Regions from separate parts of the Pararhizobium sp. genome, predicted to be linked through region 1. Evidence: predicted binding sites of a transcription regulator. Region 1 holds the regulator's gene; each other region holds the start of a gene.

Region 1 (3,718 bases):
TGCTTCCTCGGTCGCAAGGCAGGCACCGAGCGGAAAACCGCCGCCAATGCCCTTGGCAACCGCCATGATGTCCGGCGTGACACCGGCCCATTCATGCGCAAACAGCTTGCCGGTCCGGCCAACGCCAGTCTGGACCTCGTCGAGGATGAGCAGCAGGCCGTATTCGTCGCAAAGGGCACGCAGTTCCTGCATGAACTCCTTCGGTACCGTGCGGATGCCGCCCTCGCCCTGGATCGGCTCGATCAGGATTGCGGCGGTCTCTTCGGTTATGGCGGACTTCAGCGCACCCATGTCGCCGAATGGCACCTGATAGAAGCCAGGCGCCTTCGGGCCGAAGCCTTCCAGGTACTTCGCCTGCCCACCGGCAGCGATGGTCGCAAGCGTGCGGCCGTGGAACGCACCTTCGAAGGTGATGATGTGGAATTTCTCCGGCTGGCCCTTGGAAAAATGATAGCGCCGCGCCGTCTTGATGGCGCATTCCAGCGCTTCCGCACCGGAATTGGTGAAGAACACCTTGTCGGCGAAGGTCACCTCCGTCAGGCGGCGGCTGAGGCTTTCCTGGCCCGGAACCTCATAGAGGTTCGACAGGTGCCAGACCTTGTCTGCCTGCTCTTTCAATGCCGATACAAGATGCGGATGTGCATGACCGAGCGAATTGACCGCCACACCGGCAGCAAAATCAAGATAGCGGGTACCGTCCTCGGCGATCAGCCAGACGCCTTCGCCGCGCTCGAACCGCAAGGGCGCGCGTGCATACGTGTCATAAAGCGGCGTGGCATCGGCCATGGCGCATGTCTCCTCAAACCATCACGGCAATTGTATAATCGGCGTCGTCGACAGGGCTGTGACCAGCCCGTAAAAAATCAAAATGCCGCCTTTCGGCGGCAGAGGCACTATCTTCACTTCGCACTGCGATGTCAACAAAAGCCCATGATTTCCGGCAATTCGCGGCTATACAGCGGAGGCAAATTTTTTAGCCGGATACCCTTGCAAAAATGCCACGCATCGCAAGCAAGTTGGGGAAAACTCAGAAATTGATTCGGTGAGATTCCCCGGACTCTTGTCAGAGAGTCCCCCGGCCTCTACGTTAAGAAATAATTACTAGAGCGCATGCGGCGGACCTAGTCACCAAAAGTGTTATCGCGTTTCAGCCTCGGATCACATCCAGGGCTCGGTGGAGGATTCGACCATCACCAACGCTGGGAATGGAGACAAGACCATGAATTGGACTGACGAGCGGGTCGAAAAACTCAAGAAATTGTGGGCCGAAGGCTTGAGCGCGAGCCAGATCGCTGCACAACTCGGCGGCGTCAGCCGCAACGCTGTCATTGGCAAGGTCCACCGTCTCTGCCTTCCGGGCCGCGCCAAGGCCGGCGGCAGCACCGCAACGGCACGTGCAAAACGCCCAGCACCGTCCGCTGCCCCGCGCGCACCGAACTACACAGCATCGCGCATGACCGCCACCCGCACCGTGACGCGCACCGCCGGTGCAACCGTTATGAAGGAAGAAGTGGAAATCGGCGCGATCGAGGATCAGGAAGCAGCACCGGCCGGCAATAACGTTGTTATTCCGATGTCGCGCCGCCTGGTCCTGACCGAGCTGACCGACCGCACCTGCAAGTGGCCGATCGGCGATCCGATGAAGGAAGAGTTCCACTTCTGCGGCAACGATTCCCCGGATACATCGCCTTACTGCACATTCCACGCCAAGCTTGCGTACCAGCCGTCCGGCGAGCGTCGCCGGGCACGCTGAGGCCGGGCCGGTCGTGCGGTTCGTCAATCCCATCCCGTTCGTGCGGGATATCGGCATCTCGAAGACGTTCTACAGCGAGATACTGGGATTGGCAGTCAGCCGAGACTTCGGCAATTTCGTTATGTTTGAAACGGGATTTGCCATCCATGACGGCAAATCCCTGGAAACGACGGTCTGGGGACAGCCGTCTGTCATTTCCGAGCCCTATGGCCGCCAAAATATCCTGCTCTATTTCGAACATGATCATCTGGATGCGCTTTTCGAGCGCATCGTCGGCAATGTGAACCTCATCCACCCCATCGAGACGCAAGCCTGGGGGCAGCGGGTCTTCCGCTTTTATGATCCGGATGGCCACGCCATCGAGATTGGCGAACCGCTCGGCAACGCCTGACGGTCCTTCCGCATACGGAACTTAGCTTTCCAGCGAATAGCCCGCGCCGCGCACCGTGCGGATCACGTCCAGCATGTTGGAAAAATTCAGCGCCTTGCGCAGGCGGCCGACATGGACGTCCACCGTGCGTTCGTCGACATAGATGTCGTGACCCCAGACACCATCCAAAAGCTGCGAGCGCGAAAAGACGCGGCCGGGCGAGGCCATGAAGAATTCCAGCAGGCGGAACTCGGTCGGTCCGAGACGGACTTCGCGGGTTTTGCGATGGACGCGATGGGTCTCGCGGTCGAGTTCGATATCGCCGCATTTCAGCAGCGTCGATAGCACCTCTGGCTTGGCACGGCGCAGCATCGCCTTGACCCGCGCCATCAATTCCGGCGTCGAGAACGGCTTGACCACGTAATCGTCGGCACCCGTGGCGAGCCCGCGTACCCGCTCGCTCTCTTCGCCGCGTGCCGTCAGCATGATGATCGGCAGACGTTCAGTTTCCGGGCGCTGGCGCAGCCGGCGGCACAGTTCGATGCCGGAAACGCCCGGCAACATCCAATCAAGGATCAGGAGATCGGGAAGGCGTTCCTGCAGGCGCATTTCCGCCTCGTCGCCACGATTGATCGTATCGACTTCGAACCCTTCGGCCTCAAGATTGTATCGAAGGAGGACGCTGAGCGCCTCTTCATCTTCAACAACGGCAATTCTTGGCAACATTCACTTTGGCTCCTTGGCGCCCGGCCGGTTGGCCGAAGGCTTGCCGAGCGGCTCCAGCGGCCGCTCGCGCAACTATTGCGTAGGCATATACTTACCCTATTGCGTGATCAGTTACCGACCGCGCCGACCGTGTTGGCCGTATCGTCCTTCGGACGCTCGCCGACAGGCTGCGCGCCGGTCGCCATGTAGTAGATGGTCTCGGCGATATTGGTGGCGTGGTCGCCAATGCGCTCGATGTTCTTGGCGCAGAACAAAAGATGCGTGCAGGGCGTGATGTTGCGCGGATCTTCCATCATGTAGGTCAGGAGTTCGCGAAACAGCGACGTGTAGATCGCGTCGATCTCGTTGTCGCGCTCGCGGATGCTGTTGGCCTTTTCCGGGGAACGGGATGCATAGACGTCGAGCACTTCCTTGAGCTGAACCAGCGCAAGCTCGGCCAGATGCTCGAGGCCACGGGCCAGCTGACGCGGCAGGCTGGCGGTCGATACGGCGATGACGCGCTTGGCATTGTTCTTGCCAAGGTCACCGACCCGCTCGAGATCGGCCGCAATGCGGATCGATCCCATGATTTCCCGTAGGTCAGCCGCCATCGGCTGGCGCTTGGCGATGGTGACGATCGCCTTTTCGCCGATCTGGCGCTCGGCCTCGTCGAGGATGGCATCGTCGGAGATGACCTTCTGGGCAAGCGCCAGGTCGGAATTGACCAGAGCGCGCACGGATTCGGCCACCATTTGTTCGGCCAGGCCGCCCATCTCGGAGATGCGCCGGGTCAGGTACTTCAGATCTTCGTCGTAGACGGAAGCAATGTGCGTAGACATGATTGTTTTTCCTTGCGATCACAATCCGGGTTGGAAGACCACCACCCTGCC
Region 2 (3,718 bases), 1.8 Mb from region 1:
GCTTGCGCCCCGATATGGCACAAGGGGCATCAAGCTTGCGGGGGGCCGGCATCCCTGTATCGCGCGAGTTGTCCCTGCAACCGGCCGACATCGGCGCGCAGTTCGGCGATTTCCCGCAGCAGCACCGTGTCGATCTTGTTGTGCAGCGAAATCAGTTCGACCTCGGATTTGAGATTGACCTCGTAATCCTTCGAAGCGTCGAAACGGTCTTTCGTCGCCTGCCGGTTCTGCGACATCATGATGATCGGTGCCTGAATAGCGGCGACCATCGATAGAAGAAGGTTGAGAAAGATAAAGGGGTAGGGGTCAAACGCGTCGCGCGTCAACAGCACCGTATTGGCGACGGCCCATACGACAAGGAAGACCAGGAACGCGATGATGAAACCCCAAGAGCCGCCGATCCGGGCGATGCTGTCGGCCATTCTGTCGCCGAAGCCCTGTCCGGCAACAAAGGCGGCATTGGTATCCTCAGAGACGGTCTTGCGTTCTTTGGAGCGATGAAGAACACGGCGCTCGATATCGCCAAGTTCGCTGCTCGGTTTGCCGAAAAGCACGTGGGAGATTTCGTCAAGATGCGACATGGGCTGGCTCCGCCGGAAAACGTTGCCCTGTTTTAGCCTATGCCGGTGATTTGCGGAAACGCCGAAGGCCCGGCGTCCCCTGCTTCTTTTTACATCGCGTTGGCAAAAAGATCGGCGTGCGACTGGAAGAACCGGTCCGTGCCGTAGCGCTGGCCGAACATCATGTCATGCTGCAGGAAACGATAGTCGCGGATGAGCGGCGGGATCGTCTTCTGGCGTCCCCAGGAGGCTGTTTCTTTACCGACCTTATCAACGAGCATGTAGCGGTCGATGATGCGGTATTTGTCGAAGATATTGCCGAGAAACTCGGTGTAATAGGGATGCTCGAAACCACCCTGCTTGAGGATCTGGTAGGACAGGAAGGCCGGGCTGATCGTGCCGATATCCTTGACCGGACCGGTCTTGTTCGACCAAACGACCAGCGGGGTTTCATGCTGTGCCTTCATCTGTTCGAGCGAGCCCTTGCGCGAGGCGGTGACGTCGGTCATGAAGCCGGTGTTCGGATAGACGGTGTTGAGCGGCGGCAGATGATCGCCGAACAGCACGATGATGGTTTCACGGTCGCGTTCCTTGGCCCAGTCCATCAGCATCTTCAGGCTGTCGTCGGCTTCCCTGATGCCCTGTGCATAGGTTTCAAGAACCTGCTTGTCGGCGGCGGGAAGATTGCCTTCGACCTTGATGGTGTTCTTGGCATAGCGGTTGGCCTCATAGGGGCCATGGCCCTGCAAGGTGACCGTGAAGAAGAAGAATGGATCACGCAGCTGGTCAGCCTGGCGGATGATTTCCTTGGTCAGCGATTCGTCCGAGGCAAAGATGCCGCGCTTTTCCATCACCGGCATGTTTTCTTCCGACTTGAACTGATCGAAGCCGAATGCCTTGTAGACGGCGCTGCGGTTCCAGAACCATTTCTGGAACGGGTGTACGGCACGCGCCACATAACCCTCGCCACGGAAGAAGGTGGCCAGCGATGGGATCGGGTTGCGGATATACTGCTGATACGGAATGCTGCCATAGGGCAGGAACGCGTTCGAGAAACCGGTGAGCGCTTCGAACTCGACATTGGCGGTCATGCCGCCGAATTCCGGCGAGAAGACGTTGCCGGACTGCATTTCGCGGATCGTCGGCATCGGGTCGGGCGACAGCTTGACGTTTGGCAGGCGGGTCGGATCCCAGAAGGATTCGCTCATCAGCACGATGACGTCGGGCTTGCCGCGATGGGACGTGCCGGCCGGCACTGGCTGCGTTGCAATCTTGTCGATCGCATCGGACATGTAGCCCGCAGGTGCGGTGACGTTTGCCATCGGCAGGTTCAGCGCAAACGCCATGGTAAAGCCGTTGTGACGGTAGTTTTCGGTCTGGTCCCACATGATCGGGATGACCTGCAGACGATCACGCACCCAGGAAAAATTGTTGTAGTCCATCATGTGGTAGAAGGCGCCGAGCAACGGCAGGGCGACGGCGAACCGCGCCAGACGCTGGCGCCGGGTCATGGCCGGAAAACGGCGCCACGCGAAGCGGACGAGCCAAACCAGAGCGGCCACGGCCAAAACAATACCAAGGACGATACCGACAGCCGTCCAAGGACGGTCGCGGACCAGAACCGGCATCAGCTCCATGATCTGGCGGCCGAACAGGAAGTCTGTCGGGTAAAGCGGGTCGGACAGGAAAATCTGCTTCTGCCGGCTGACGAGTGCCGGGATGAGCGCCAGCGGCGCCAGCAGGATGACGCCGAAATTTTCGCGCGCGAAGGCAGCGTCAAGCGCCAGAAACATCATGAAAAACACGCCGGTCGTCGTCCAAGCTGGACGGGCCGGGTCGAGGAAAAACAACGCCGCCTCCATTGCGGAGTTGCGGGCAATCCATTCGACGCAGAAAATCAGGACAATCGACAGAAGCAGCGAGAGAGAAAGCCGTCCTGCAACCGAAAGCGCCTTGGCATGGCGAGCGCCGAAACCGATTTGCGGGCCATAGGCCCTAGAAGCGGTGGCAGCGATTGCTGCCGATTCAAAAATGGCCAAGGCCGTCTCCGATTTCATAAAACTGTCGTGTGAATGTCATATAGACGTCATCTTGAACGGAGGATGAATAATTCAAGGGGGGTTCTCCACTGACTTTTTAGGCACCTGTTGCCGATCGGACATGGCCTGAACGGTGGGGTTGTGAGCCGCAGCGAGCACGCTATCTTGCGGCGCACGCGGATTTTTTTCTGACTTGGTCGCAAGCACGGGGTATTTTGGTGCGGAATGCGATAAACAGCTCCTCGGATGTTCCGGCATCCGCGATAGCAAGATCAAGCACAGGCCTGTTCATGACCGCGCAAAAGACCATTTCCACGACGTTCCGTATCGCTGTTGCCCAGCTCAATCCGACGGTCGGCGATATCGCCGGCAATCTTGCCAAGGCACGCGAAGCTCGCGCTGATGCAGCACGCAGCGGCGCCGACCTGCTGCTTCTGACCGAATTGTTCATTTCCGGCTATCCGCCGGAGGACCTGGTCCTGAAGCCTGCCTTTTTGAAGGCCTGCCAGAAGGCTATCGATGCGCTTGCCGCAGACACTGCCGACGGTGGTCCGGGTATTGTTGTCGGCTATCCGCGGCAGGGCGAAGCAGGGCGCCATAATTCCGTTGCCGTTCTCGATGGCGGCCAGGTTCTGGTCGTTCGCGACAAGCTCGATCTGCCGAACTACGGCGAATTCGACGAAAAGCGGGTCTTTACCGAAGGCGCGATGCCAGGGCCGGTCAATTTCCGCGGCGTGCGGCTCGGTATCCCGATCTGCGAGGAAATCTGGAACGACATGGGCGTCTGCGAAACGCTGGCCGAAAGCGGCGCCGAGATCCTGCTCGTGCCCAACGGCTCGCCCTATTATCGCGGCAAGATCGACGTGCGCCATCAGGTGGTGCTTCGCCAGGTGATCGAGACCGGCCTGCCGATGGTTTTTGCCAACCAGCTCGGAGGCCAGGACGAACTGGTCTTCGATGGCGCCAGCTTCGCCTTCAATGCCGACAAGCAGCTCGCGTTTCAGATGAGCCAGTTCGAAGAGAGCATTTCTGTCTCCGAATGGCGCAAGAGCGGCGAGGGCTGGGTTTGTCAGCAGGGGATGATGTCGCGGCTGCCGCAGCAGGAGGAGGCCGACTACC
Region 3 (3,718 bases), 690 kb from region 1:
ACCGCCCTCGGGGAAAGCCGGATAATAGGCAGACACGCGTCCGTCATAGACGGTCTTCAGATAGAGCCCGATCTTCTCGCGCACATCGGAATCGTACTGTTCGCGCGGCACGTAGACGATAACGGATACGAAACGATCGAAATGGTCAATGCGCGGCAGAACCCGGATTCGTGGCCGGTCGGCCAGTTCATTGATCTGCTCGCAGAAGCTGGCCAGAAGGCTAACGTCGATCTGGAACAGATCATCACGCGGATAGGATTCCAGCGTGTTGGTCAGCATCTTGCCGGAATGGCTCTGCGGATCGAAGCCGAAATGATCGACGATCTTTCCGACCTTGAAGCGGAGCAGCGGAATTTCCGCTGCGGGGCGCGTATAGGCGCTGGAGGTGAACAGGCCGACGATGCGCAGTTCGCCGGTGACGTTGCCGGCCTCGTCGAAGCGCTTGACGCCGATGTAATCCATATAGGCGCGGCGGTGCACCACCGATTTGACATTGGCTTTGGTGACGATGAGGAAATCCGGGCCATTGAGGAAGGCGAGGATTTCCGGCGTCGTCAGCACGGCATCCTTGCCCTGGCGCAGCACGCGCACATCAGGATTGGACAGAATGCCCAGCCCACGGCCCTCGCCGCGCTCGACCACGGCATTCTCGCCCTTGCCGGAATAGGTGTACTCGCGCATGCCGAGGAAGGTGAAATTGTTGCCGCGCAGCCAGCGAAGGAAGGCCAGCGCCTCGTCTCGATCGCCCTTCTTGCTGTTCGGCGCGTGGTTTTCCAGTTCGCCCATCGCCTGATCAAGCAGGGACGACATCGCGGTCCAGTCGCCGACCGCCTGGTGAACCTGCGAGAGGACGTTGGCAATCCGCTCCTTCAGGTCTTCGGCTTCGGCTTCGGTGACGCGGCTAATATGAATCTGGATATGGCTGATCCGGGTGGCGGGATCGCTCTTTTCTTCCGGGTCAAAGATCTTAGCCGGCTTTCCGGCCTCGAGAACCAGAATGGGATGCACGGCAAGATGAATGTCACGGTGGGTGCTGGTCACCTCCCCCATGATCGAATCATAGAGAAAGGGCATGTTGCGATCGGTCACGGACAGGATCGAGACGTCGGTCGCATCCGGCGCAATACCATCGACAGTTTCGACGGATATGACCGGACGATCGCTTTCCTTGCGGTTGATGGCCGTCAGCGCATGGGCAGCCGTCAGCGCCAGCATGTCCGGTGTGTAGGCGTCGAGATCGTCGTGGCTTGCCCGGCGAAACAGGATCTCCGGAGCGAGCATTTTCACCCCCAGAGCCTTGCCAGCTTCGCTCACCGCTTCGAAATGACGGTCTTTTTTCGGATTATATTTGGCGCCCACGACAGTACTCCCTGCAATCACCATTTGGCCGAACCTAACAGAAGATTTGTTCATGGCGATTGTTTTTGTGGCTATTTTTCGGTCAGATTGATCCAATTCGGAATGGTTTTATGAAATTTTCGGCAAGTTTTGGCCGATTTTCAAATTCAATCGGTTGTATTTGCATATTCCGGTGTTCTCATGAATGAGCCCGAAATATGCCCTTCTGATCTTTTGGCAGCCGCAGTTGACAGCGGCATGACTGTCGGGCGATCTGGGAACGTCGAAACAGCGGAAAATCAGAAATGTCCGACCCAGCCCCCGGCGCCGTCATCGTCATTTCCAGCCACGTGATTCGCGGATCCGTCGGCAATCGCGCCGCCGTGTTTGCGCTTGAGACGCTGGGTTATCCGGTCTGGGCTTTGCCGACGGTTATTCTGCCCTGGCATCCCGGCCATGGTCCCTCGACGCGGGTGACAATCGGTGCCGAGGATTTCGACCGGTTGATTGACGATCTGATCCGTGCGCCGTGGACCGGCGAAGTGCGGGCTGTGCTCTCCGGCTATCTCGGTGCCGCCCATCAGGCGGAAGGCGTGGCGCGGCTGGTCGAGGCTTTGCGGGTGAAGAATCCGGACCTGTTCTACGCCTGCGACCCGGTGATGGGCGATGTCGGCGGATTGTATGTGCCGGAGGCAACGGCAATCGCGATGCGCGACAGGCTGCTGCCGCTGGCATCGCTTGCCACACCGAACCGGTTCGAGCTGGCCTGGCTCTGCGGTGCCGCGCTCGACACGAACACCGCCATTCTGGAGGCAGCGCTATCGCTCGGGCCGCCGCGCATGCTGGTGACGTCTGCCATCCCGATGATGCAAGGGAGCACCGGCAATCTTTATCTGTCCGGCAATCATGCGCTGCTTGCCGAGCATCGGTTGATCGACAACCCGCCCAACGGCACCGGCGATCTTCTGGCGGCTTTGTTTGTTGCCCGGCTTTTGGAAGGCCTCAACGAGGAGCGCGCCTTGCAACTGGCAACCGCCAGCGTCTTCGAGATCATTGCGCGTACCGGCAAGCGCGGTGCCGATGAACTGACGCTTGAGCGGGATGCCTCCAGTCTCGCGACGCCGATGGCGATGGTTCAGATGCGCCGGTTGATGCATCCCGGTCAGAAACGGCGCTCTTGATACTTTTGGGCCGATCTCCCCCTTGCCAGCCCATGCCTTGAGCGAATAAACCGTTTTCACCCACGCAAACGATACGGAGAATTCACGGATGTTACCGGCAGCGCGGGCTGCCGTCATTTTGCCTGTGTGCGGCGCACAAAGATGGTATGTGCTGCAGAGCCGACATGCGAATGTACATCTCAATTGTCTAAATAATTGGAGTGATCGAGCATCATGCAGCGTTTCCCGGACTATTTGCTGAACGGCTACAACAACTTCATGAGCGGCCGCTTCAACGAGCAGCAGCAACGCTACAAGGCGTTGGCCGAGACAGGCCAGCAGCCGAAAACCATGGTCATTGCCTGTTGTGATAGCCGTTCGGCGCCCGAAACAATCTTCGACAGTGGCCCGGGTGAATTGTTTGTGGTGCGCAACGTCGCCAACATGATGCCCCCTTACGAGCCGGACGGTCAATATCACTCGACATCGGCGGCGCTCGAGTTCGCCGTGCAGGTGTTGAAGGTCAGCGATATCGTCGTGATGGGCCATGGCCGCTGCGGCGGCATCAAGGCAGCGCTCGATATCGATGCCGAACCGCTGTCCCCTGGCGATTTCATCGGCCGCTGGATGAACCTTCTGAAGCCGGCTGCCGAACAGATCCACAACAACGAATTGATGACCGCCGCCGAACGCCAGCGGGCGCTGGAGCGGGTGTCCATCCGCAACTCGATCGCCAACCTGCGGACCTTCCCGTGCGTCAAGATCCTCGAGCAGCGCGGCAAACTGCAGCTGCACGGTTCCTGGTTCGACATTTCGACCGGTGAACTCTGGATCATGGACAACAAGACCGGCGATTTTGCCCGCCCGGGCATGTAATTTGGGCATTAGCGGAATTTATGGGAGAGGTTCCTGCTCTCCTCCGTCATCCCCGGGATAAACCTGAGGACGACGGAGACCATAGGTTCTCGCATCTGTCCCCGAAAACTCTCCATTCTCCCGAAACAAAAAAATCCGCAGCCTGGCTTCCCGGGCTGCGGATTTTTTCATTCGAGAAGCTGCGTTGCCGATCAGCCGCCGTCGATTTCGGCGCCGATGATGGCGATTGCCTGTTGGTAGACGCTGGCGGCGTTCCAGCCCTGGATCGCGCCGAAATTTGCCTGACCCTGCTGATAGCCGGCGCCGGCTGTCCAGCCGTGGCCGCGCAGGAAGTTGGCGGTCGA
Region 4 (3,718 bases), 1.6 Mb from region 1:
TGGTGAGGTCAACGCCGCGTTTAATGGAAAGCTCACTACCTTTGAGTGCGCCAGCACCCTTGACGGTTACGAGCTGTCCAGTTCGCGAATTGCGAACTGTTACGCTTGACGATGATGTTTTTAGCTGTGCCATGTTGATAACATGAGCCCAAAAGATGCGCAGTTCAAGTCAAGCCTCAACCAAAATAACTGCCAACATCTGTAGAATTTTCGCGTTAATCTTCAGTTCAAGAGCCGAAGGTGGATGAGGGGCGGATTCTCTGGAATTTGCCATCCCACCCTCCCTTCTGCCAGCGATACTAAAATCTCCCCCCGTAAGGGGAGATTGGATCAAGCCGCCTCAATCAATACACTTCCGGCACATACAGTTCCGGCGGCACCGGGTGGCGCTGGTAGTCGTCGTGGCGGACGCGGTCGGGGAGGACGAGGTCGGGTTTGGGGACATCCTCGTAGGGGATCTGGGCGAGCAGATGGGCGATGCAGTTGAGCCGGGCCTTCTTCTTGTCGACGGCCTGGACCACCCACCACGGGGCCTCCTCGATATGGGTTTTCGCCAGCATCTCTTCCTTGGCTTTGGTGTAATCTTCCCAGTGGATGCGGCTTTCCATGTCCATCGGCGACAGCTTCCACTGTTTCAGCGGATCGTGGATGCGCATCTGGAAGCGGAATTCCTGTTCCTCGTTGGTGATCGAGAACCAGTATTTGATCAGGATGATGCCGGAGCGGACCAGCATGCGTTCGAATTCCGGAACGGTGCGGAAGAATTCGTCGAGCTCTTCCGGCGAGCAGAAGCCCATGACGCGCTCGACGCCAGCGCGGTTGTACCAGGAGCGGTCGAACAGCACCATTTCGCCGGCGGTGGGCAGCTGCGAGACGTAGCGCTGGAAATACCACTGGTTTTTTTCGCGCTCGGTCGGGGCGGGCAGAGCAACGACGCGGCAGACGCGCGGATTGAGCCTCTGGGTGACGCGCTTGATGGCGCCGCCCTTGCCGGCACTGTCGCGGCCTTCGAACAGCACGACGACCTTGAGCTTCTTGTACTGGACCCAGTCCTGCAGGCGCACCAGCTCATGCTGTAGCCGGAACAGCTCGCGGAAATAGGTCTTGCGTTCGAGCGTTGGCTCGTCCGGTCCCGACATGCCCTCGGCAACCAGCTCGTCAAGCCGGTCTTCTTCCATCTGCATTTCCAGCTCTTCGTCAAAGCTGTCGGCAATTTCCGCCTTGATGCGGTCGAGTTGGTCGATCATTGGTCACACATCCCTGTTGGTCGTCGGCACAGGAGCAGGTCTTCATGACAGGTCTATGACAGGTGGTGGCGCCGGTTGCGGAAATCGGCGAGATGGCGGAAAGCGGCGTTGTTCCGATCCTTCGCGTCGACGCGAAAGACCCGCCATCGCTGGCGGGCCGTTGAGGTGTCATCAGTGCCGGCCGGACAGAGCCTTAGGCTGCAGCGAGCGCTTTTTCGATGTCCTGGATGGAATGGCCGGTCAGGTCCTTGTCGAGCTCGCCGACGAGAATATCGGACAGGGATTTGTGGTAGCTCTTGCGCATCTCCCCCAAAGTCCGGGGTGCTGCGATGATGACCAGGCTCTTGATCTTGCCGTCGAGCACCTGCTTGTTGAGCATATTCGCGACGCCGTTGCCAAAGCCGTCTTCTTCCTGCTGGCTGTCATCCGGATTGGCGGCGCTGCTGGAATGGCGGCCGCCGGAGGAGATTTTCGAAGCGTCGATATCTTCCGCCGGCATAGCCTTCAACTTCACATTGGCCGCATCGCCCTCGTTTTGAAACAGGCTCAGTTTTTCGCCATCGGCCACGGCAATAATCGTATTCTGGGGAAGGTTCATATCTGGTCTCCATACTGCGCAATGCGTGTTCCACCGGTCGGCGGCAATGCTTTGTTTCAGGGCTACAGGAACCCCGCTGGCCGGGGATCGTTCCATGACACCTCGCCTGCGGACCAAAAGCGCCATCCGCTGTCATTGCACGCCGCCATCAGACACAGGACCGCGCAGGCGCCGATATTGTGAGCCGCCATGATTGTCCGGTGTCAGAGCCTGCCGACTGAATGGGCGAGAATGCGGCGGACGGATAACGTCCTTCAGGCTGTATGAGAAGCGAGCCGGAGACGCATGCGGGTGAGGGATCGTTCAAATACGGTCTCGTCGGCCATGGCGCGTGCCAAAACCAGCGCGCCCTGAATGCCGGAGACGGCGTCTTCTGCAAGCTGCCCGGCGTGATCCGTCGGAACGCCGTGGCGTAACAATGCGGCTTCGAGCGCGTTCGTCCAGCGCTCGAAATAGGACCGGATCGGCCTTGCGAAACGGTCGCGGGTTTCATCCAGCGCAAACGCGCCGATCAAGCAGATGCGTTTACCGGAGCGAAAATAAGCATCCACGGCTTCCCACATCCGGTCAATTGCGGCACCTGGCTCGACTGTTTCAAGCGGCACGAAGATTTCCCGCGCAAACCACGCGTCGACATGGGCGAGAACTTCCGTCGCCATCTGTTCCTTTCCGCCGGGAAAGAAATGATAGAGGCTACCCTTGGATAGCCGGGTGCGCGCGGTGATCGTGCTCATCGATGCGCCTTCATAGCCGCACTCGCGAAACACTTCGGCGACCAGCGCGATGGCGTCGCTTTTTTCGAAAACGGTTCGCATGCCGCTCAGAGGCCGAGATCGGAAAGTCCGGGATGATCGTCCGGGCGCCGGCCGAGCGGCCAGTGGAACTTGCGCTCGCTCTCGGCAATCGGCAGGTCGTTGATCGAGGCGAAGCGGCGTTGCATCAGGCCGTCGGCGGCAAATTCCCAGTTTTCGTTGCCGTAGCTGCGATACCATTGGCCGCTGTCATCATGCCATTCATAGGCGAAGCGCACGGCGATACGGTTTGCTTCGAAAGCCCAGATTTCCTTGATCAGCCGATAATCGAGTTCGCGCTGCCATTTTCGTGTCAGGAACTCGACAATCTGCGGCCGACCGGCGGGAAATTCGGCGCGGTTCCGCCAGCGGCAATCTTCCGTGTAGACCTTGGAGACGCGGACGGGATCGCGGCTGTTCCAGCCATCTTCGGCCATACGCACCTTGGCGACGGCGGTTTCATGTGTGAAAGGCGGTAGCAAAGCGGTCATTGCGGGCTCCTTCTGACTGATAGGTATTCTGTAGACCGATCGTTTTAGAGGTGCAAGTGCGGTGCGAAACTTGCGCTTGCCCTCGTTGATGCGGGGAGCGTGCCGAACTTCCATGATGGATGTCGCAAATGCGGCAGGCGCGGCCATTGCACGTGAGCTGCAATTTCGCTAAGAGACCCGCGACTTCAGACGACAGTGGCGCGGGTTTGCGCGCAGTATTTTCGACCGGTAGAGGCATATGGCACGCATCGTGATGAAATTCGGCGGCACGTCCGTCGCGGATATGGATCGCATCAGGAATGTGGCCCGCCATGTGAAACGGGAAGTCGATGCCGGCCACGAAGTTGCGGTGGTGGTTTCGGCGATGTCCGGCAAGACCAACGAACTGGTTGCCTGGACGCGCGATGCCTCGCCGATGCACGATGCGCGCGAATACGATGCCGTGGTTGCCTCCGGCGAACAGGTGACCTCCGGTCTTCTGGCGCTGGCGCTGCAGAATATCGGCATCAACGCCCGCTCCTGGCAGGGCTGGCAGATCCCGATCAAGACCGACAACGCGCACGGCGCGGCCCGTATTCTGGAAATCGACGG

The links. The regulator PhoB, encoded in region 1, activates phosphate uptake and scavenging genes when phosphate is short. The targets are predictions, from matches to a motif close to TGTCATNNANCTGTCAT.
Region 2: the regulator PhoB is predicted to act here: its motif matches at 2,634-2,650, upstream of ACQY8Q_RS24005 (LTA synthase family protein).
Region 3: the regulator PhoB is predicted to act here: its motif matches at 1,586-1,602, upstream of ACQY8Q_RS11845 (NAD-glutamate dehydrogenase).
Region 4: the regulator PhoB is predicted to act here: its motif matches at 1,292-1,308, upstream of ppk2 (polyphosphate kinase 2).

Annotation. Positions count from the first base shown of each region.
Region 1 is NZ_CBDIHY010000003.1:1,997,021-2,000,738, reverse strand. It holds gene ACQY8Q_RS15270 (aspartate aminotransferase family protein) at 1-786, opposite strand, end outside; gene ACQY8Q_RS15265 (GcrA family cell cycle regulator) at 1,220-1,753, shown strand; gene ACQY8Q_RS15260 (VOC family protein) at 1,767-2,144, shown strand; gene phoB (phosphate regulon transcriptional regulator PhoB) at 2,166-2,849, opposite strand; gene phoU (phosphate signaling complex protein PhoU) at 2,957-3,667, opposite strand.
Region 2 is NZ_CBDIHY010000003.1:3,747,708-3,751,425, reverse strand. It holds gene ACQY8Q_RS24010 (DUF1003 domain-containing protein) at 30-581, opposite strand; gene ACQY8Q_RS24005 (LTA synthase family protein) at 671-2,617, opposite strand; gene ACQY8Q_RS24000 (NAD+ synthase) at 2,890-3,718, shown strand, end outside.
Region 3 is NZ_CBDIHY010000003.1:1,302,963-1,306,680, reverse strand. It holds gene ACQY8Q_RS11845 (NAD-glutamate dehydrogenase) at 1-1,359, opposite strand, end outside; gene pdxY (pyridoxal kinase PdxY) at 1,644-2,519, shown strand; gene ACQY8Q_RS11835 (carbonic anhydrase) at 2,733-3,374, shown strand; gene ACQY8Q_RS11830 (lytic murein transglycosylase) at 3,566-3,718, opposite strand, start outside.
Region 4 is NZ_CBDIHY010000003.1:367,780-371,497, reverse strand. It holds gene ppk2 (polyphosphate kinase 2) at 345-1,247, opposite strand; gene ACQY8Q_RS07385 (host attachment protein) at 1,441-1,845, opposite strand; gene ACQY8Q_RS07380 (TetR/AcrR family transcriptional regulator) at 2,100-2,660, opposite strand; gene ACQY8Q_RS07375 (DUF1348 family protein) at 2,666-3,127, opposite strand; gene ACQY8Q_RS07370 (aspartate kinase) at 3,366-3,718, shown strand, end outside.